DNA from 2 places in the Sporomusa aerivorans genome. Region 1 is predicted to be linked to the other one. Evidence: riboswitches for the same ligand, from Rfam matches in the RefSeq annotation. Region 1 holds a riboswitch; the other holds the start of a gene.

Region 1 (6,807 bases):
TGATTGAAAATAAAAAAGGCCGGCTGCTGGCCAGTCCGCGGGTCGCGACTCTGGACGGCGTAACGGCGAAAATCCTGATCGGCGACAAGCTGGCTGTGGAGAGCTCCCAGCCTACGACCGGCAGTATTCCCATCATCTCGGTAGTTTACGTGGATGTCGGCATTAAGCTGGAGGTAACGCCGGCGGTAAATAAAGACGGATACATTACTACCCGGATTCAGCCGGAAGTAAGCAACAAGACCGACACCACGAAGAACGGCAATCCCAATATCCGGACCCGGCAGGCCGATGCCACCCTCAGGGTTAAAAGCGGTGTGACCATTGTGCTGGGCGGTCTGATTCAGCGACAGGAAACCCGGGACACCTTCAAAGTACCCATACTGGGGCAGCTGCCGCTTGTGGGGGGGCTGTTTCACTCCACTTCCAAGCAGATCACCGAGACCGAGCTGGTCATCATGCTGACACCCAAGATAATTGAGTAAATATATACTCAGGAGGTATATAAATCATGAGCAAATTATTGCGGGCAGTTTCACTGGCGTTGCTGCTTTTAACCACCCCCATGCTGGCGGCCGGCCAGGCTGCCACTGCCGTACCGCCGGTTTCCGGCGTGGTCCTAATGCCGCCAAACGTTCAGTTATTTGGTCATGTCAGTCTTATAAATTGTTATGCTCTTTCCAATAGCTGCTATGCGGTGGTGGAACTCCGTGATACTCCCGGCAAAAGCGTAGTGGTCAGAACGGCCGAAACAAGGCTGCAAAGCCTGCTGGAAACCGCTTTGGCCACAGGCAACCTGATTGCTTTTGTGGGACAGGGGGTTCTTGTCCAGTCGCCGCCCAGGGGCGGGACCTGGAATCTGGAGGTTTATGCGATTGACGAAGTAACGCTATACAACCGGAAGTAAAGTTTCCGTTTTGCAACTGTAAAGGAGAAGCAAATGAAAAGAAGCATAAGCTGTCTGGTGCTCTTGTATATATGCCTGTTGTACCCGCTGCCGGCGGCGGCCGCCCAGCCGGTCGACATGGCCGCCCGGTGGGCGCCGGTCATCTGCCAGACAGATGGCAGCGACGGCCTGGCCGCACCGCAGAATATATTTACTTTGATCAACTATGACCGCGACTGGCGGCTTAATAACAACTGGTATAACCTGCTGTTCTACCCGTTGGACCAGGCTATGTACTACTCGGTCGTGGAAAGTGACACCCATTATTTTATCGGCTATTATCAATACTATCCCAGACATGCCGGCGGCGGGCATGAGCATGACCTGACCGGCGTGCTGGCCGCCGTAAGCAAAACGCCTGACGGCGCCGGGCGGCTGGACATGCTGGTAACCTACAGCAATCACCAGTGGCAGAAATGGTCCGGTTCCCGGGTCCGGCTGGAAGGCAGACATCCGGTAGTGAAAATCCGGACCGCAAGCCATGAGATTACCGCCCTCGGCAAGAGCCGCCGGGCCTTGCCGGCGACTGCCCTGTATGCGGCGGCCGGAGGCGGGCCTGCCGGCTACCGCCTGGTTCCCTTAACGCAGTTGTGGGAGCAGCGCCAGGATATCGGTTCGGGGCGGGTATTTGCCCGCTGGGGATATTTCGACAGCTTTAACGCTATCAAGGTAACCGCGCCCTGGCTTTGGGAATACCACCGGCTCAACTGGCTGGCGACCCCGGGCGAACTCATACAGTATTTCCGGGGCAGACCGGTAAAAGCGTGCCAATATCTTAGCAATCCGTACCAAGCCGGTAGATAAACGAAGAACCGGCTGAGAGAAAAATATAGCCGGACAACTGAATATTGCCAGGTACAGGTGCCCTTAGGGGCTTAATAGGGAAGTTCGGTTAAAAGCCGGCGCGGTCCCGCCACTGTAATGAGGAGCACCCCCATATGATGCCACTGAGACAAATGTCTTGGGAAGGTTTGGGGGAGTGATGAGCCAAAGCCAGGAGAACTGCCTGTACAACGATCACCGTTGACCTGCGAGCGATAGGTAGGGGATTATTGACCATTCCGGATCATAGGATTGTGGCAGTATGTTTACTGTCATAAGTTCCGGGCAGATGGATTTCTCCTATAGTCAGCATGCAGCCGCTTGGCGGGTTGACTAGAGGAGAAATCCATTTTTCATTTGTAAGACAGTTTTAAGTACAGGTGCCCTAATAAGGGTTTAATAGAGAAGACCGGTGAAAAACCGGCGCGGTCCCGCCACTGTAACACGGAGCCGGTCCTGATACGCCACTGGAAGACAAACATTCCGGGAAGGCCGGGCCGGTGATGAACTGGAGTCAGGAGAACTGCCTGTAGGACAATCTTCGTTGACCTGCGAGCGACAGGGAGAGGATTAGCGAGTCAGTGACGAGAGGAGGGTAAGGGAGAAAGCAGGTTGATTCAGCTAGTATCTTCAGAAATTACTGAGGTTTCTAAGGTGGAAGAGGAGAGGTCAAGGAATGAAACAACGAAGACTACAAAAAAAAGCTTTGGCGATGAGTATCGCCTGTACACTGGCTTTAAGCCTGTCGCCGGCTTACGGCGGTATCGGCTATGCGGCCGGGACCGGCAGCGAAGCGTCGCAGGCAACAGAGGAAACTGCGGCGACCGACGCCGGCGCAACGCCGGACTACAGCCTGGAGGCCATCACTGTCGAAGCCAAGCGCCCGAATTGGGAGTCCAAGCTGTCCCCGGGCACGGTGACAGTTATCCGGCCTGATGATTACAAGGGCGAGCAGAAAACCCTGCCCGAATTGCTGCAGGACGTGCCTGGCGTCCATGTCCGCTATGTGTCAGGCAAGGGCCAGTATACCACCGTCAGCGTCCGGGGCAGCACGGCGGCCCAGGTGGGCGTGTTTGTGGATGGCGTGCTCACTAACTTGGGCGGGGATGCGGCTGTCGATATCTCGACAATTCCCATCAACAATGTCGAGCGGATCGAAGTCTACCGCGGCTATATTCCGGCTAGGTTTGGCGGCACCTATATGGGCGGCGTCATCAACATCGTTACCAAGAAGCCGGACAAAGCCAACATCTCGGCCCAAATCGGCAAAAGCTCCTGGGGCGGCACCACCGCCGGCCTGGAGATCACCCAGCCTTTAGGGAGCGGCAGCCTGCTGATCGGCATTAACCGTGATGAGAGCGACGGGGATTTCCGGTATGAGAATCCTTACTCTAAAGAAGTCTATGCAAGAGATATGCCGGGGTTGCAAGCAGAATTGAACCTTGCAATTGATTTTATCAATTTCAATCTTGAGGGTTATATCGGAACTAATCCCAATTTTTCTACTGCAGAGGACATTTATGCGGCATTCGATAATCCGGCTAAATACAATCAGTACTTAAATGCTGCGCTTGATAATTATTATAAATCTTGGGGTTTTTCAACCAAAGAAGCTATGATAAGCGCTCGTGGTTGGACCGAACAAAAATATAATGATGTGGTAAAGCAAGCACTGGATGATGAAAGAAGTATGTTTGACAGTGGGACCGCAGATGTACGAAAACGAATGTCCGAGCTTTCCAACGACAACACCCGCTGGCGGAAGAATAACGACTACAAAAACACTGACGCTATTATCAAATGGCAGGACGACCACTGGCTGGTCAAGGGCAGCTGGAAGAAAATTGACCGCGGGATGCCCCGAAAAGTAGATGTGGATCCAGCATTAAGCACAATAGTGGATCTGCCAGACCAATTCGAGCGGAAGCGGCAGGAACTGACCACCAAGGAGCTGATGGTAGGCCGGCGGGATATGACCGGCAATCTGGAATGGGGCTGGCAGCTTAACTATCTTGACCAGGATAAGCGTTACCGCAATCCGGACTATCAGAAGTTTGGCAAAATGCCTGCAGTATTTGAAGAATGGAGCGCTTACGACTCCCGGCGGCTGGGCGGAGCCATTGACGGCACCTATAAGGCCGGTGACAACCATCTGCTCGAGTTCCTGGCCAACTGGTCGAGGGAGAAAATGGATGTTAACGGCAGCCGGATGGACAAATATGACTTTGAACCCAGTCTTACCAATCGCGAGCGGTTTCGGACCTATTATGAACATACGCTGTTCAATCTCCAATTGCAGGATACCATTACCCTCAACCAGGCCGCCGACCTCTGGCTGACTCCCAGTATTCGCTACAATTATTCCAAGGTCATGGGCAGGGCGCTGGGAAAATCCGATTTAAATAAATGGGTCGATCAGGAGGATTCCCAGGTCAATGACAAGGTCACCTGGCAGGTGGCACTGAAAAAGCAGGTGGACGATCATCTGACCCTGCGCTCTACCTACGGCACCTACTACCGGCTGCTCAACCTGTATGAGATTGCCGGCGACGGCGCCGGCATTCTGCCCCGGCCTAATGCTTATAACGACCCCAGGTATGCCGGTCAAAGCATATTCCCGGTACCCGAGGAAGGGACCCAGTGGGACTTGGCGGCCATCTGGGACGGCAGGCTGCTGGGCGCCAATTCCTCCAAGGTGCAATTGACCTACTTTGGCCGCGATTCCAAGAATATGCTCCAGCTCTACCGCTTCGGCTATAATTATTGGTCTTATACCAATGCGCGCAAGGGGCAGGCCAACGGTGTGGAATTACAGACTGATTTCAACTGGGACAAATGGGATATGAGCCTGGCAGGCACCTACCTGCATACCAAGCAGCAGACCAAGTATAATGCGCCTAACTCCGCAACCGGCGAGATTTATTTCAATTATCCGCAGTTTTATACGCCGGAATGGGAAGGCTCGGCGCGGCTGACCTACCGCCCGGACAACCGGTTGGCTATTTTCGGCGAAGTAAAATATATTGATGAGATGGTTACCGGTATAGGTGAAAATGATAAGCCCTATGGGCAAACCTCCCTGACAACCGTTGGTCTGGGAGCAAAATATAACATTAATAAAGACTGCCAAATCATCGCCGGCGTAAATGACCTTTTTGACAAAGGGCCGGAGATGAGGATTACGCGAGACTATGATGCTAACAGTGCTATCGGTACTAGCAGTTTGCTCGAATATCCGCTGCAAGGCCGTACCTATTATATGACCCTGCAGTACAGATATTAAATGACGGCAAGCAGTAAGGGAGGTGAGGCCACACACGGCAGGTGACTCCAGTCTGGCAGTAAAGGAGGTGACATCAGGCAAGAACTGATGGTGATTCTGGGTTTTCCCACAGAAAACATTAGAAAAGTGAGGTTATGAGTAATGAAGATGAAATTCCATTTTCTTAAGCGCGTTATCGCGACAGCCCTGACACTGAGCGTGCTTGGCAGCTCAGCCGCGCTGGCCGCTACGGAAAACTTATTCGGCTACACGGTGGTTGATTCCAGCTATTCACAAGGTCTGGCCGGCGCCATCAGCGGCGAGCGGACAGGCAATCCAACCACCTTTACGTCCAGCAGCAAGGTCACCGGTTTAAACAGCGACCCGGCACTGTTCAACTACTTCCAGGGTACGGAGAGCCGCCTGGTGCTGCGCCAGTATAATGTGAGCGCTCCGGCAACTTTGATAGCAAATAAAATCATTGACCCGGTTGCTTCCACATGGACGTCTCTGGCAACGCCAACCTGGAGTAACGTACGCAACCTGCACGCGGTGGCTACCAAAGGAAAATGGCTGTATGCCACCGGTTATGATTTGGCAAAGATTGCTGTTGTGAACATGGATAGTAGCTATACACAAACACCATATAACTACCAATTCCCGACAACCTGGAGTATTCCCACATCAGACGTACCAGCCGGTGCCTCGGTCCATGGTGAAGGCTTAACGGTTGTCGACAACAATTTATATGCGCTGTTTACCGTCAATCCGAGCGGCGGCTATTCGGTGTATTCCGACAGTATTGTTGTGAAGTTCGACATTAACGTCTCTACGGGTGCTTTGAGTTATGCCGGCTATTTGAAAGTCGGCAAAAACGCCTTCACTCTTGACCATTTTAACAACAAGCTGTATGTCTGCGCCCTGGGCGGCATGCAGAACGCCGGCAGCGCCAATGCCGACACCCGTCTGGATATCATCGACCTGGCTACCTTCACCAGTACTCCCGTTGCCAAGACAGCTTCCATGGGCGGCGATTTCCGCGACATTACCATCGTTGACGCCAACACTGCCTATGTATTCCTGGGCAACTATGATACATCTTTTGCCAACATGGTGGGCGGCGTGTACCGCACCAGCGTGGCCAATCTCAATTCGCCTGCAGCCTGGACCAAAGTCAGTGACGTGAACTCGGCCGGCTATCTCTGGGGCATCTATGCCGACAGCAACCGGTTCTGGTTTGTCAAAGGCAATCAGATTGACATCTTCCCCGGCCTGCCCACCAGTACCAGCGATGCAGCTACTAAATCCTTCACCGCCAGCCAGTTGGGCTACACCGGCGGCAACCTGAACTCGGCGATTATTCTTGCCCCGGATCAGACTTCGACGCTCAGTGCCAAGCTCAGCACCGGCGTGGCCAAGTCCTTCGCCTCGCACTCTATCCTGGCGCAGCAGGCCCGCAAAGCTGCCGAGCAGTACAAAGGACTGAAAACTATCAACGGTAAGAGAGTCCTGAGCTTCAACTAAGCAGTATTCACCGCCCAGGATTAATTGCTGCGCCTTGCAGTATGCAGCGGAGCCGGACCGGCAGGTGCCTGCGGGCCGTTCCCCGGCAGGAATGATTTGCCGGCCATGTTTAGCAAGCTATAGAAAAGACCCGGCAGCTGGCAGTGGGAAGCAAGCTGCCAGGTCTTTTCTTCTGCCAAAACAGAGGGACTTTTAGAAGTTGTTAAAACACTGAATATATTGACAAGATAGGTAATAAATGATAAAATTTAAACGA
Region 2 (15,890 bases), 2.0 Mb from region 1:
GGTTAAATATATTGCCGCTGTTAGCGAATGATAAGCTGCAGGGATTAATTGTCCTGGGCTGGAATGATCCGACTCAGGAAATACCCCAGGGGAAAGAACTTATTCTTAGCACCATTGCCAGGCAAACGGCTATTGGTCTTGAACGGGCTTATTTATACGCTCATTTCCAGGCTATGGCTCTGACCGATCCATTGACAAAACTGGCTAACCGCCGGCAGTTTGAAGCAGTGTTAGGCAGGGAAATCAGCCGTGCCGTGAACTACCAGCGGCCGCTCAGCCTGATCATGCTGGATATTGACTTCTTTAAAAAGGTAAACGATACCTGGGGGCATCTGGCCGGCGATATTATTCTGCAGAAGATGGGGGCCATGATTAAGGATAAATTCCGGTCGACAGACGTGAGTGCGCGTTATGGCGGCGAAGAGTTCGCCGTAGTCTTACCGGAAACTTGTCTGGCAGAAGCTATTGAGCTAGCCGAAACCTTCCGGAAAGTGGTCGAAACGACTCACTTTGAGGCCGATAATCATGATATATCCGTTACCATTAGTCTGGGAGTTGCTACCTTTGAAAACTGTACAAATTGGGAGGATCCCAAAACCGAGCTCGTGGACGCAGCCGATCAGGCCCTGTACCGTGCCAAACAGCAAGGCCGCAATCGTGTTGAATTCTATCAATCGCCAGATTGTCCAATTATGAATAGTTGATGCAAGTCTTACACAAGCTATCTCTGACCAAATGCGAAGGAGGGAAACTTGTGTTAACATCTAAAGAATTGATGCACCTGGAAGATTTTCTGGGTATGGAACAATGCTGCGCCAAGACGATGAGCTACTTAGCCAGCAATGTGCAGGATGCCCAGGTTAAACAAATGTTCCAGCAGTTTTCTCAAAAGAGCCAGCAGAATTTCCAAACAATGAGCAAACATCTAAATGCAGGGCAAAATTTACAATAGTTGAGGTGATCTACTGTGGCCCAAATGGGACAACAATCCGGCCAAACCAAGCAAACCAGTATGAGCGGCCAGAGCGCCAGCCTGTCTGACCAGGACCTTTTGCAACTGGCTCTTAATGAAACAAAGCATACAGCGACAGCGGTTAACGCCTTTGCCCTTGAAGCTGCCAGTGAAACCTTGCGGCGTGATTATCTGACAATTCTTGGTGATGTTCACAGCCGGGAAAAGCAGATTTTTGACCTTATGCAGCAAAAGGGTTACTATAATATTAAAAACGCCACTCCGCAAGATATTTCTCAGGCTCAGTCCAAGTTTAGCAACCAGGCTCAATAATCCAGTAAAGTCCCGCACCTTATGGCGCGGGACTTTTACTTTCCGGTGCGGGAAAAGGCAAGGAAAATCGCCGATAAGCGGTGGTATTAAGTGGAATAAAAAATTTTTGTTCTATTCGCTTTTTTTGCATAAAATTGCCTTGACAGCAAGCCCTAATAACGGTTAAAATTAAACAAGAATTACTCGATAACTATTTTCCGGTTGTAATTTGTAGTAAGGGCGGGGATACTCGTGGATATTTGTGTGACAACGTTGTTACGGGATAAGGGATTCAAGGTTACGCCGCAGCGTTTGGCGATTTACAACGCGTTAGCTGCTACCAAATCCCATCCAAGTGCGGAAATGATTTACAATGACCTTCAGCCTTATTATCCCACTATGAGTTTGGCGACAGTGTATAAGACCATTGAGATTTTAAAAGAGTTGGATTTAGTGCAGGTGCTCAATGTCGGTGAGGATAGTTTCCGCTATGACGCTGACACAACCAATCATCCTCATGTGCGTTGTATGTGCTGCGGCCGGGTTGAAGATTTGCAGGGAATAGATTCCTCAGATTTTATCAGCAGAGTTTCGGCCCACACCGACTACGCTATTCAAGGGCAGCAATTCTATTTTTACGGTACTTGTCCGGCGTGCCAAAAAACAAGTGCGGTTGTAAGCTAAGAACCGACAACAAAATAGTAAAACGAAAAGATTGCCTTTTTAAGGCAGTCTTTTCGCTATTTCATTTTAAAGGCAGGTTAGCGTTGTGAATCTAGCAGGTTATATTGACCATACTTTGCTCAAGCCGGCAACTGCCGTTACTGACATCATCCAATTGTGTGAGGAAGCTGTCCAATATAAATTTGCGGCGGTATGCGTAAATCCGGTCTATGTTGATCTGGCGGCCCATCATCTTAAAGGCACCGGTGTAAAAACTGCTACTGTGATTGGCTTTCCCCTCGGGGCTACCTTCAGTGCCGTAAAAGTGGCCGAAGCTAAGGAAGCTGTACTGCGTAAGGCTGATGAACTGGATATGGTTATGCATATTGGCGCAGCCAAGGCCGGGCTGTGGGAAGCAGTGATCGCTGACATCCGGCAGGTTGTCGAGGCGGCGGACGGAGCAGCCGTCAAGGTCATTCTGGAGACCGGTCTTCTGACCGATGAAGAAAAGCGTCAGGCCTGTGAAGCCGTGATTGCCGGCGGGGCTCAGTTTGTCAAAACCTCTACAGGCTTTGGACCTGGCGGAGCGACAGAAAACGATATTCGTTTATTCAAGGAAGTAGCCGGCGACCAGATCGGCATTAAGGCTTCAGGCGGGATTCGCAGCCGTGAACAAGCTCTTAGACTTATTGCCGCCGGTGCTACCCGGTTGGGAACCAGCGCCGGGATAACTATCGTAAGCGAAGCCAAGTCATAACTGCAGCTTTTTTCCTTAAACCTATCATGAGATTGCTCCCCTAATGTTTGCAATGCATAATTCTTACATCATTGCCGGCATTAGGGCGGCAATCTTATTTTAATTTACATAAAACACCTGTAGATGTAAACTTGAATGCATGATATAATGTCCTTTACTTGCTCGAAAGGAGGGCAGTTTATCATGCGTGATCTATTAGAAATGATTCCTGGCGGTGTGCCGGCTGTAGTCGGTCTGGTTGTGGCCGGCTTGCTGTTAACGACACTCCCCCTTCATCCGCAAATGTGGCTGTACCCTCTGGTGCGGCAGGCGGTTGAACTTAAGATTCGCTACCAGACTAGTGACATGCTGGCAAAGGAGACGCCGCATTTTATTATTAAATATACAGAACAGGATGCCGATATGGTCGATATGGTGGCTACTGCGGCTGAGGCCGCATACAAACCGGTGACCACGGTTCTTGATTACACGCCTCGAGGCAAGGCGATCGTTTTGATTTATCCTGACCGACAAGCCATGAAAAAAGCTTACGGCTGGGCGGGTGACGCCAGTGCAATGGGCTTTTACTGGGGCGGAGTTATCCAGATATTATCGCCTAAGGCCTGGATGAAGAATAGCCAGGCGGTGGAAGAGTTTATTACTACCGGGCCACTGGCTCATGAATACACTCACCTGGTGCTGGATCATATGGCCAGAGGCAATTATACCCGCTGGTTTACCGAAGGCTTGGCGCAATATATGGAATACAAGGCCAACGGGTATGAGTGGATAACAGTGGATAACCGCCTGACAGGCAAGCTGTACACAATGGCTGAGTTGGAAGGGGACTTTGACGGATTACCCAACCAGGCGCTGGCTTATCGCCAGTCCTTGGCGGCTGTCCGGTATATTGCTGAAGTGCATGGCGAAGCCAAACTAAATGAGATTTTAAGGAGTGTCACGGCCGGGCAAAAGGTGAATAAAGCCATTAAAAGAGCTCTGGGAATGGATTATACCACCTTTGAGACCATGGTGAATCTTTGGGCCAAAGGTCATATGAAACAATATAGCAAAACCGCAAATTAAGGGATATGCCGGGAGCGGCATGTCCCTTTTTCTGCGATCTTACATATATCTGCCAAATGTGGGAAAAGTTAAGGATGATACTGGCTTCAGGAGGGAGAGTCTATGCTTAGCCGGCGGGAATTTCTCAAACTTTGCTCATCTGCTGTTCTCACCGCCAGCCTGACTGAACAGCTATTACCAATTATGCGGCAGGTATACGCCGAAAATAAGGTGGACAAACCGCCGGTAATCTGGCTGGAGCTGGGATCTTGCACCGGCAATTCTATCTCCATGGATAACGCTGTAAACCCGACGCTGGATCAAATTCTTGTCAATATGATTGATCTGCGATACGATTGGCTGCTAAATGTCGCACAGGGGCCGGAAATTGTCCAGACACTGCTAAATACTGCAGATAAGGAAGCCGGCAAGTTCTGGCTGGTGATCGAGGGATCGGTAATGACAGCCGACAACGGCCGTTATAACCATGTATTTATGCGTGGGGACCAGATGGTAACCGGCATGGCAGCCCTCCAGGAATTTGCTCCCAAGGCTAAGCATGTTATTGCTGTGGGCACCTGCGCCTGTTTCGGCGGTCCGGGGGCGGCCTACCCTAATCCGGGAGGAGGCAGAGGGGTATGGGAGGTAATAAAGCAACCTGTCATCAATATCCCCGGTTGCCCGATCAACCCAGACTGGGTATCCGGGACTTTCAGCCATCTCATCATGTATGGCGTGCCGGAACTTGACAGCTATAACAGGCCCAAACTGTTTTTTGGCCGGACAATTCATGATTTATGCCAGCGCCGGCAACAGTTTGAAGATGGAGTTTTTGCCTCCTTTCCCGGGGAAGGAGGCTGTCTGTACAAGGTGGGGTGCAAAGGGCCGGTAACATATGCCGATTGCCCCAAACGGCAATGGAATCACTATGTTAACTGGCCGGTAAGAGCCGGAGCGCCGTGTATCGGTTGCGTCAACCCCGGTTTTCCTGACAGCAGCATGCCTTTTTACAATCATTTGCCCAATATACAGACGCCTATAGGGACGATTAATATCAAGAAATTCGGCGCTGTGGCAGCCGGACTGGGAGCTGCCGCCGTAGGAGCCCATTTGGTAACGGGGGTTATTGCCAAAAGGGTGGGTAAGCACTGGCTGGATGGTACAAAACCCAAAGAATCTGATCCGCCTGAGAACTTGGAACAGCTAAAACAGGAGCTTGACGATTTAATCAGGCAGCAAAATGCACTCATTAGCGAAAGCCAAAGCCTGGCCCGGGCGAAAAAAAGGCGCAAACTACCCAGAACCTTCCGGCAGAAAGTGGTGGACTTTTTTCGTCCGGGGCAAAAGCACAGGAGGTAATCATGGCTGTCCAGACAGTTTTTCCGGTAACGCGAATACATGAACCGCTCCGGGCCGATGTGGAAGTGCAGAATGGCAAAATCGTAAACGCCTGGCTGGGGGCCCACTTGTTCCGGGGCATGGAAACCATGTTGACAGACCGTGACCCACGGGATGCCGCCCTTTTTACCCAACGCATCTGCGGCATATGTTCGAGTGCTCATGCCGTTGCCGCCGCCATGGCGCAGCAGCAGGCCTTTGGCGTTGCTCCAACTTCGGCCGGCCAGCATTTGATCAACCTGATCTTTGCCGCTGATCTTATCCAAAATCATCTGCGCCACTTTTACATGCTGGTATTATATGACTATGTAAAAGGTCCGGACATGCCGCCTTACATACCGCGTCCACAAGGGGACTTTCGTCTGCCGGCAAAAGTTAATGCTGAACTTTTGCAGCATGCCAAGGAAGCTGCGGTTAAAGCGGTACGGGCCCATGAGGCCATGGCTGTGTTTGGGGCCAAGGCGCCCATGCAGCAGACAATCATAGCGACCGGTGTTACCGAGCAGGCCTCAGTGGAACGGCTTATGGCCTACAGCAGCATTTTGCAGGAAGTCACCCAATGGGTAGAAAATGTTCATATGAATGATGTTATGATTATTGCCGACTATTATAAGGATTACTATGATATTGGCGCAGGCTACGGCAATTTTATGTCATTTGGCATGTTTCCCGCTCCGCTAACCGGAGAGCGAGCCTTCAAATCCGGTCTGGTAGTTAACAGCGGGCAGGTTGAAAAGCTGGACATTAACCTGATTGGTGAAGAAATACGCTATAGTTGGTATAAAGATGACCAGGAACGCCGGACACCGGACCAAGGCCGTACCAATCCCGGCAGGGACAAAGCGGAGGCTTATTCCTGGACTAAAGCACCGCGTTACCAGGAGATGCCCCTGGAGGGCGGACCGTTGGCCAGGGGTTTTATTGGCGGCTACTATCGCCGGGGGATATCGGTTATGGACCGGCTGGTGGCCAGGGCGCAGGAGACTCTGGCAATATGCCGCTTGGCCCAGGGCTGGCTTATGGAAATTGTTCCGAATACGCCCAGTTACCAGCCATTTACGCCGCCCGATAGCGGCGCCGGCGCCGGTTTGACAGACGCCATGCGGGGCGGGCTTGGCCATTGGATGGAGTACCGGCATAATAAGGTAACTCATTACCAGATCGTGACGCCAACGACCTGGAATTTTTCGCCGCGCGACAACCGGAGTGTCCGTGGACCGGTCGAACAGGCGCTGATTGGCACGCCGGTAACGGACGGTAATAATCTAATCGAAGCCGGCCGGGTAATCCGGTCCTTTGATCCGTGTTTCACCTGCGCTGTGCATATGCTGGACTGCGATTCAACTTCACGGCCGCAGTGACAGTGACAGGCAGCAGTCGGCCGCCGGCCGGCTCAGGCGCCCGGTACATACCCGAGAACGAACTACAGATGACTTCATCAATGATCTTGCAGATAAAGCAGCTCCTTTGCTGCATTTATGTCATATAACCGGGAAGGCCGGCGGTTGAAGCCGGAGTAAGAGCGTGGTACAATAGTTGCAGGAACTTTAGACTTGGCATAATGCCAAGTCTTTTACATAGTCCGGAAAGGGGACAAATATGAGTATTTTTCAAGCATGTGATATACGCGGTGTGGCAGGCAAAGAGTTAAGCGAAGTTATGGTCAGGCGGATTGCTTTAGCGGTCGGAGTTAAACTTAGCGGTCAAAAAGTAGTGGTAGGCGGTGATATCAGGCTGTCAACCCCGGCTTTGCAGCGCATCATGCTGGACGGTCTGGCAGAATCCGGTTGCCAGGTTATTGATATCGGCACTGTGGCGACGCCGGTATTTTACTATGCCCTCAAGTCGACCGGTGCAACCGGCGGCGTTATGGTAACTGCATCCCACAATCCGGCCCAGTATAATGGTTTTAAACTGGTACTGGGGCCACAGCCTGTAAGCGAAGAAGATGTGGCCGAGATCGGCCGGATGGTAGCGCATAACCTCAGGACATCGGGGCCGGGGTCTGTGTCGCCGCTGCCGGTGACAGCCGATTATATCGAATATACTGCCGGCAAGGCCAGCCCGGGTAAACTAAGGGTGGTTATTGATGCCGGCAACGGCGCTACGGCTGCCATTGCGCCCGGACTGTTCCGCCGGCTTGGGTATGAAGTAATAGAACTTAACTGCACAGCCGACGGACGCTTTCCTCACCGGCCGCCTAATCCGGCACTGGCTGAGAACCTTGCGGCTCTGGGACAAGCCGTGCTTGAGCAGAAAGCGGCGCTGGGCATTGGTTTTGACGGCGACGGCGACCGGGTTGGCTTTGTTGATGAAAATGGCCGTCCTGTTGACAATGATGATATTATGGTGCTTATGGCCCGGTCTTACCTTGCCAGGGAAAAGGGGGCTGTTATTTATGACGCCAAATGTTCGATGGTAGTCCCGGAAGAAGTAAAGAGAGCCGGCGGCCGGCCTGTCATAGCCCGGGCCGGGCATACCTTCAGCAAGGCCGCCTTTCAGCGTGAGAATGCCTTATTTGCCGGCGAAATCAGCGGACACTTCTTTTTCCGGGAATTAGGCTATGATGACGGTATGTTCTCCGGACTGAAAGTTTGTGAGCTGGTAGCAGAGAACGGTGGACTGGCAGCCCAGATTGACGCTATCCCCAACTATCTGCTTACGCCGGACATCCGGGTTCCTTACCATGGCCCTGACAAAGCGGCAATCCTTAATCAGGTTGCGGCCGCATTAACAGCATACAGTCCCAATTTAATCGACGGGGTGCGAATTGAGTTTGCCGACGGCTGGGGCATGATCCGCGCTTCTGTGACTGAACCTTTATTTACCCTGCGGTTTGAAGCCAAGACAGCTGAACGGCTGAAAGAGATTACCGCCTTATTGCTCGCCGCGCTGCCTGCCGCTGTCAGAGAGTCAGTGACAGCGAAGCTGCCGCCAGGCTGCCTGTGATTGGTTTAGAATACCGGCGGTATTCGAGGGAATTTGTTGCTGGCAGAGAGGATTTGCCGGCTTTAAGGGCGAATAACATACCTGTTACTAACAGCTAAAATTTTATAAGAGGTAAATATGCAAATTCATGTTTTGGCCAGCGGCAGCACCGGAAATGCTACCTATATTGAGATGGAGAATACGAAACTACTGGTTGACGCCGGCATCAGCGCCAGGCGCATTAAACAGTCGCTTGATAAACTCGGCGCCAAGGTAGAAGATATCGACGGCATACTCATCACCCATGAGCACCGTGATCATGTTAATGGATTGACCACTTTACTGAAGAAATATAACCTGCCGGCATATGCGCGGCCAGATACCTGGCAATCCATGTATTGCCGGGCTGCATTGCCGGATGAATGCTGCCGGCTTCTGCCGGAAAGTCTTGATATTGGCAAAGTTAAGGTGGAGCCTTTCAGTATTTCGCATGATGCCGCCGATCCTGTCGGATTTCGTTTGTTTGCCGGTGACAGCAAAGTCAGTGTTGCCACCGACCTTGGTTTTGTTACGCCGACAGTAAAAGATGCCCTGTCTTTATCCGACGTATTGGTTTTTGAATCCAACCATGATGTCGATATGCTGAAAAATGGCAGTTACCCCTGGCCTTTGAAAAAACGCATCCTAAGCAACCGCGGCCATCTGGCCAATACGGATGCAGGCTGGACACTGGCCCGGCTAAACCGTAAAGCCCACACGCATGTTTTTCTGGCTCATCTCAGTCAGGAAAACAATCGTCCGGAACTGGCTGAAGAAACCGTCGCTGATATATTGACAACGCAAGGCTGCCGCCTGGGCGAGGATGTTACTTTGCATCTTACCTATCCTGAAAAAATTTCAGGAATATGCGAACATAAGTAGGAGGCGATAGCATGAACTGGTTTAGAAGGTTAACTCCCTATATTACCGTATCGTTAGTTAGCATGATTATTGGCGCAATGCTAGTCGTAGGCTGCGCCGGCAATATTTCTTCTGACAAGGCCAAAAAACCTGATGGCGTAGGGTCGCCGTTTAACGGGCTTCAGCCGCCTACGGCTCAGGCTCAGGTCTCGGAAGCGCGCAATACCCCCATTGTCCGGGCGGCACAGACGGTTGGCCCGGCTGTTGTCGGCATCACTAACAAGGGAATTGCCCGGGATTTCTTCAGTAACCGGAAAGTCCTCATCGAGCAAGGGACAGGCTCAGGTGTAATTTTTGATGCGCAGGGCTATATTGCCACAAACTATCATGTGGTGGAAAATGCGCAGGAGATCTCAGTTTCTCTTTCTGACGGACGTACAGTGGATGGCAAGGTTATCGGCGTCGATCCCGCTACCGACCTTGCTGTTGTAAAAGTAAACGCCGAGAATTTACCGGTCGCCGTACTGGGCGACTCTGATTCGCTGATGGTAGGCGAACCGGCCATTGCCATTGGCAATCCGCTTGGTCTTGAGTTCAAAGGCAGTGTGACTGCCGGTGTTATCAGCGCCCTGAATCGTTCGCTGGATATCGGCGAGCGCCGCTTTAAACTCATCCAAACCGATGCCGCTATTAACCCTGGTAATTCCGGTGGTGCTCTTGTTAACGCCGATGGTGTGGTTATTGGTATCAACAGCGCCAAAATTGCCCTTTCCGGTGTGGAAGGCATCGGCTTTGCCATTCCGATTAACAGCGCCCGGCCTATTCTGCAATCCCTTATTGACAAGGGGAGGGTAGTGAGAGCCTATCTTGGTGTAGGCGCTCTGGATCAGGCTTCGGCTGCCAAGTATGGCTATGAACTTAAGCTGGAAAAAGGTGTATACCTTGCCAAAGTGTCATCCTCCGGACCAGCCTACAAAGCCGGTATGCGTGAAGGTGATATCATTCTGAAAGTAGCCGGCGCCGAAACCAACAGTGTTGCCGAATTACGGGCCGTCCTTGACTCCCAACAGGTAGGCAGCCACGTCGAAGTTGTTATACAAAGAAACGGCAAAAACCAGACGCTCAACGTGCCCCTGGAAGAAATGCCTGCCGGTCAATAAGATGAAAATCACAATTGTTGCCATCGGCAAAATCAAAGAAAAGTATTTGACTGCCGGTATTCAGGAATTCGTCAAAAGGCTAACGCCTTACTGCAAGCTGGACATCCTCGAGCTTGCCGAAGAACGCATGCCTGACAATCCGTCACCGGCTGAAAAAACACAAGCGCTCACCCGTGAGGGTGAGCGCATTTTAAAGGCCGTCCGGCCAAGCAGTTATCTCATCGTCCTGGACGTAGCCGGCCAAGCTCTCGCCTCAGAACAACTGGCAGGCAAATTTGACAGCCTGGCGCTCAGCGGCCAGAGCGATGTGACCTTTGTTATCGGCGGCGCTTTCGGCCTGTCGGCGGAGGTAGCGGCAGCAGCTAAAGAAAGGCTGTCGTTTTCCAAGATGACGTTTACACATCAGATGATACGGCTGCTCTTAGTCGAGCAGGTGTATCGGGCATTTAAGATTTCGCGGGGAGAACCGTATCACTGGTAACGGTGAAAAATGACTTGTAATATAAGTAAATACAAGAATAGTCGAAGTTCCTGCAGGAATGTTTTAATAACTTGCAGGAATTTTATATTTTTATGGCAATTTTGTTAGTTGCTATCTTATAGGACTTTTGGACTCAATAGAACCGTCCCTATGAGTCCTGTATTTTAGCATGGTTGAGAATCAGTTTTCTAGCGTGCCTGCGAAGTATGCAGGCCTGTCAGCAGCGGTGCCAGCCAAGTTGGCGCTGCTTGTTGTAAAATCCGGCGAACAAACGGGAGGGGGAAAGCTGCAGCTGGTAACCCCTTACCATGGGCAGCCGCCAAACCCGACCTGGGAAGGAAGGGCATGGGCCTGCTGACACCAAGGGAGACGCGATCTGTACGGCCAAATATTAGAAAAGCATTAAAAAGTGCGAAAAAACAAAAAAATCCAACAAAAACAGACAAACCTGCTCGACACTTGCCCCTGCCTGTGGTAAAATTTGAAACAGTAAAGAAATACCAGGAATTCGGTGCAGGTGCCCGTTAAGGGCCTAACAGAAAAACCGGTTGAAAGCCGGTGCGGTCCCGCCACTGTAATGGGGAGCAAAGCCATAATATGCCACTGAGACGAAAAGTGTCTTGGGAAGGTTTGGCGGCGCGAGGAGCCAGAGCCAGGAGAACTGCCTGCATGACAATCACCGACAGTACCGCGCCTAAGGTGCGGTGCGTAACCTGCGACAGACAGGGAAGGAGGATTTGCGTGTGCAGTGTGCCGGTCTGCGACCGGTTTTTTGCAAAGAAGCCTTCCTTGTCAGCCGGCAGGGGCGGCTTCTTTTGGTTTAATTTTCGGTATGACCGCAATGGGACCGGCTTTTTTTTCAGCGAAGGCGCAGTCGACCGGCTGCCGCCGCTCTGCTGGTGCGGCGACAGCGGCAGACAAGCTAATATATGACAGAAACAGAAAGTACAGCGGGTACAGGTGCCCTGTGAAAGGGCTCAATAGGGAAGACCGGTGTAAAGCCGGCGCGGTTCCGCCACTGTAAGCCCGAGTTAGCCCTAAAAGGCCACTGGCAGGAGATAAAGCTGCCGGGAAGGCGGGGCTGATGATGAAGGAAAGCCAGGAGAACTGCCTGTACCGACATCCTTGCCGGACCTGCGATCAACAGGGAGAGGATTTGGGGTTTGTGTGAGCTTTTATCCTTACACAAGTCAGTCGAGGAGCAAAGGAGGGAACGGAAGCAGCGCACAAAAACGGGCGGGAACCGGACCTTTTTTCCGGCCTGGCAAGGGAGGGAGCATAAGAGACAAGCTAAATAGCAACATAAAGTGGGGAGAGGTGCCCTTTGGGGCTTAATAGGGAAGACCGGTGAAAAACCGGCGCGGTCCCGCCACTGTAACGGGGAGCAATTTTGCAGCAGTACGGCTAACGTACTGGGTCACTGGAGCGCAAGCTTTGGGAAGGCGCAAACGAGCAATGAACCGGAGCCAGGAGAACTGCCTGTCCAGCGATCACCATAGCAGCGTGTTAGCCTGTCGTTTTGCGGCGGAGAGCGTGCTGCGGCACCTGCGAGCGACAGGGAGGGGATTACGGCAGCACCCGGAAACCGATTTTCCCTGTCTGACGTAATACACTCCTGTAAGGGAGTTTTTTTAGTTTATTATCGTAAAAGCCATCACTAAAGCGTTTATAAGCTAGAAAGAGGAGAGATTTTGCAATGGTACTACATAAATTAAAGGGAAAGGCATTGGCAACAAGTATTGCCTGCGCTTTGGCGCTGAGTATGGCGCCAACTTATAATGCCGTCGCTTATGCGGCAGAGGCGGACAGCGAACAGCAGCAGAAAACAGGTGAAACGGCGAAAGACGCCGATTACGCGCAGACTCAGGAGGAGTACCAACTGCCAACGGTGACAGTGGAAGCGCCCCGTCCTGAATGGGAGTCCAAGCTTTCACCGGGCACCGTCTCCATCGTTCGCCCCGAGGATTTCAAAGGCGAACAAAAGACCTTGCCCGAACTGCTTAAACGGGTACCTGGCGTCCATATTAGGGAGGTTACTGGCACCGGGCAATATACCGTCGTCAGTGTCCGCGGCAGCACTGCTGCCCAGGTGGGCATCTTTGTCGACGGAGTACTGACCAAGCTGGGCGGGGATGCTGCTACCGACCTGTCCACCATTCCAGTGGAAAATGTTGAACGCATTGAGATCTATCGCGGCTACATCCCGGCCCGCTTCCCAGGCGCCTGGATAGGTGGGGTTATCAATATCGTTACCAAAAAACCGCAGAATACCGGATTCTCCCTTTCCCAGGGCATGAGTTCCTATGGCGGCTACACGGGCAGCCTGGGAGTCAATGCCCCGCTGGGTGGTGGCAGTCTCTTCGTGGGTGTCAACCGCGACCAGAGTCAGGGCGACTTCAAATATAATTTTCCGGGGACAGATATATACCGCCACCGTCTCAACAACGGCTATCAGAATACAGATGTGCTGGTTAAGTGGCAGGATGAAAACTGGCAGGTAAAGTACGCCTGGAAGCGCAACTACCGTGAACTTCCTTACAATGTTCTTAATGAAAATTACGATCTGCCCTCTTATTGGGGCAGTAAACAGCCGTCTAAAAAGCTAAATACTGATCAGTCGGACCTGCTAATCGGGCGGCGGCAGACGGATGGCAACTTGGAGTGGGGCTGGCGTTTGACCTACATGGATCAGGATAAAAATTATAAAAATCCGTGGGGCAACAACACTATTTTTGCAAAATGGAGCCACTACCAGTCACAACGTTTTGGTGGTTCCCTGGATGGGTCTTTCAAAGCAGGTGATGCTCACCTGCTGGAGTTCATGGCTAACTATTCCCACGAGCGACTTGATGTCGATGGAGCCGCTATGACTTCTCCGTCTTATGCCTGGGTTAAAGATCACTATACACAAACGCTGGCCGACATTCAGCTCCAGGACACCATCACGCTTAACAAAAAAGGCGACTTCTGGTTTACTCCCAGTGTGCACTGGAATTATTCCGGCGGCATGGGGGAGGCGAAATCCAACTACCTTTGGTGGGTAACTGCGATGCAGGAGAACGCAGACAGTAAATTCACATGGCAGACCGCTCTCAAAAAACAGCTTAATGAGCAGACTACTCTGCGGGCGACCTACGGTACTTACTACCGCTTCCCCAACCTCTACGAGCTGATCGGCGACGGCGCCTTTATCCTGCCGGTCCCTCCCAGTTCGACTGTAGCCGGTGCTGCTGGGCCGGAGCATGGCAGACAGTGGGACCTCGGGATACAGTGGCATGGCGAAACGTTTAAGGCTAAGTCTGACTGGGCTCTCACCTATTTTGGCCGCCATTCGTACGACATGCTTGAGCTGTACCGGATGGGTCTGACCTATATGTCCTACGTGAATGGCGGCGAAGGCAGGGTCAATGGTGTGGAACTGGAAGGTAAGCTTAACTGGGACCGCTGGGATTTGGACTTGTCAGCTACCTATATGCAGTCCAAGGATTTGCAGCGAATAAAAAAGATGTATTATCTCTATCCGAATGGCAACTACGGCAAATCACTGGAGAACTTCGCCCCTAAATGGGAGGGGCTGCTACGGCTGACCTACCGTTTCCCTGGTGAGAGGCTCTCGCTTTTTAACGAAATCCGCTATGTAGGCGAAACGAATGTGGATGATGAGGTTGACTGGAATACCTCTTACACCACGGTCGGACTGGGCGCCAAGTATAAGTTTAGTAAAGACACCAGACTTACCGTAGGTGTCAATAACATGTTTAATAAGGTCCCTTACTGGAAGACGCTGTATACAGGTACTGGATATGATCCCTATTACTATTACGGCACCATGAAGTATCCGCTGGCAGGGCGGACCTATTACGCGACTGTACAGTGGGACTTTTAGGAAATAGTGCAAATAGGCAACAATGATATATTTGGTCAATAATGTGTGTACCGATGCATGAAGGAGGCTTTTTAAGTCCGACTTTCTTATATTTTGTTTCTTCCTGTTGGACGATTATAGGATCAGACCAGGAGGTGAACGATGGAACAACAGAAAATTGATCAACTGACGCAAAAACTGCAATGTACGGCTATCATCCGAACTAGATCCGGCAAAGCACAAACGAGGCTCTGGAGAACTGTACAACGGATGCCGATACTTCGTAGGAACAAAAGATCATTGATGCTCTGGGAAGCTATGTGGCGTTTGCCGCGAAGTGCCGGGGTACAGGCCCCGAGGGCAATAGTCGATAGAAGAAAATCCAAATCTTCCGCCCTGTATGACTCGCTCAGCTTGACCAATATCGGTCTGAAATATGACTTCAACAGTACAATCAAATTGACCGCCGGCGTCAATGACTTGTTTAACAAAGGACCCGAACAGTTGTGGCGCAGAACCGGATACGGTCCATTGGACAGTATCGGCAATATAGCCTATCCGCAGCAGGACCGGACCTATTACGCCACCGTACAGTATTTCTTCTAGACAGAGCCTTCAGCAAAACGCTACATCGCTAAGCCTGGGCGCTATTTTGTCCAGGCTTAGCTGCTTAAATACTGCCAATAGCAATAAGAAATTTAGCTTGAGGGGCTATTCTGGGTGTGTGTTTGGGGTCAGGCTTTGTGTTTGGGGTCAGGCTTGATTTATAGCAAAATTGAGTTGTTTTTCTCGTAATCTTGCAATAGTCGCATAAATCAAATTATTATTAACTCAAGCCTGACCCCTGTTTTCTATTCCGATGGGATGCTGGTTGACCCTACGACGATGTATGTACTAAACAATCTATATCGTATGGTTTTGGCACGGCGGAGATCGTCAATATCTTTTCTGCTGTGGACGGCAGGAAGAGCCTGAAGAATGAAATCGAACAGGGAATTTTGGAACAGATTTTGGCATCGGCAGAACGGGTGGATGTCATCATCGTTGTCTGGGGCAAAGCGGGAGATACTAGCAAAGCGGTTCAGAAAAGACAGGAATATTTTCTGGAAAAGCTTGGCGAGTTCGAGGACAAAATGCAAATGATTGGCTTTCATCCTTTAGCTCCGCGAATGCGACTGAGGTGAAAGTTAGAGACATTTCGCAGAAAGAAAAGTGTGTAATCAATATCGGCAGATACATCAGATAGTGATTAAGTATAAAGTAGGGTAGTCCATCGACCTATCTGGATGATGGGCTATTAGGATTTTTATAATATGTACTATATAGGTCGTTAGCAGGTAAGAACATAACTGAGAAGGGTGTCTAGTGTAAAGTAAGCCAGTTTATGGTAAAATATAAGTAGTAATTTAATTGAGAAATTGGCGTCAGCT

What was found. A riboswitch is a leader RNA that binds a small molecule or an ion and turns the genes downstream of it on or off. The one in region 1 is predicted to bind cobalamin.
Region 2: linked by a shared signal. The riboswitch ahead of SATMO3_RS27500 (hypothetical protein) and the one ahead of SATMO3_RS05550 (TonB-dependent receptor) in region 1 are both predicted to bind cobalamin.

Annotation. Positions count from the first base shown of each region.
Region 1 covers NZ_CP156926.1:1,260,818-1,267,624, forward strand. The annotation lists gene SATMO3_RS05535 (type II secretion system protein GspD) at 1-482, shown strand, start outside; gene SATMO3_RS05540 (hypothetical protein) at 509-904, shown strand; gene SATMO3_RS05545 (hypothetical protein) at 938-1,747, shown strand; cobalamin riboswitch at 1,786-1,968, shown strand; cobalamin riboswitch at 2,127-2,311, shown strand; gene SATMO3_RS05550 (TonB-dependent receptor) at 2,442-5,048, shown strand; gene SATMO3_RS05555 (hypothetical protein) at 5,190-6,551, shown strand.
Region 2 covers NZ_CP156926.1:5,779,572-5,795,461, reverse strand. The annotation lists gene SATMO3_RS27565 (diguanylate cyclase) at 1-704, shown strand, start outside; gene SATMO3_RS27560 (ferritin-like domain-containing protein) at 755-952, shown strand; gene SATMO3_RS27555 (spore coat protein) at 977-1,285, shown strand; gene SATMO3_RS27550 (Fur family transcriptional regulator) at 1,517-1,948, shown strand; gene deoC (deoxyribose-phosphate aldolase) at 2,034-2,684, shown strand; gene SATMO3_RS27540 (peptidase MA family metallohydrolase) at 2,868-3,749, shown strand; gene SATMO3_RS27535 (hydrogenase small subunit) at 3,852-5,087, shown strand; gene SATMO3_RS27530 (nickel-dependent hydrogenase large subunit) at 5,090-6,487, shown strand; gene SATMO3_RS27525 (phosphomannomutase/phosphoglucomutase) at 6,726-8,075, shown strand; gene SATMO3_RS27520 (MBL fold metallo-hydrolase) at 8,193-8,975, shown strand; gene SATMO3_RS27515 (S1C family serine protease) at 8,987-10,114, shown strand; gene rlmH (23S rRNA (pseudouridine(1915)-N(3))-methyltransferase RlmH) at 10,116-10,595, shown strand; gene SATMO3_RS27505 (hypothetical protein) at 10,941-11,123, shown strand; cobalamin riboswitch at 11,094-11,279, shown strand; gene SATMO3_RS27500 (hypothetical protein) at 11,265-11,528, shown strand; cobalamin riboswitch at 11,537-11,725, shown strand; cobalamin riboswitch at 11,894-12,093, shown strand; gene SATMO3_RS27495 (TonB-dependent receptor plug domain-containing protein) at 12,292-14,481, shown strand; gene SATMO3_RS27490 (hypothetical protein) at 14,623-15,066, shown strand; partial or broken gene SATMO3_RS27485 (DUF1643 domain-containing protein) at 15,363-15,644, shown strand.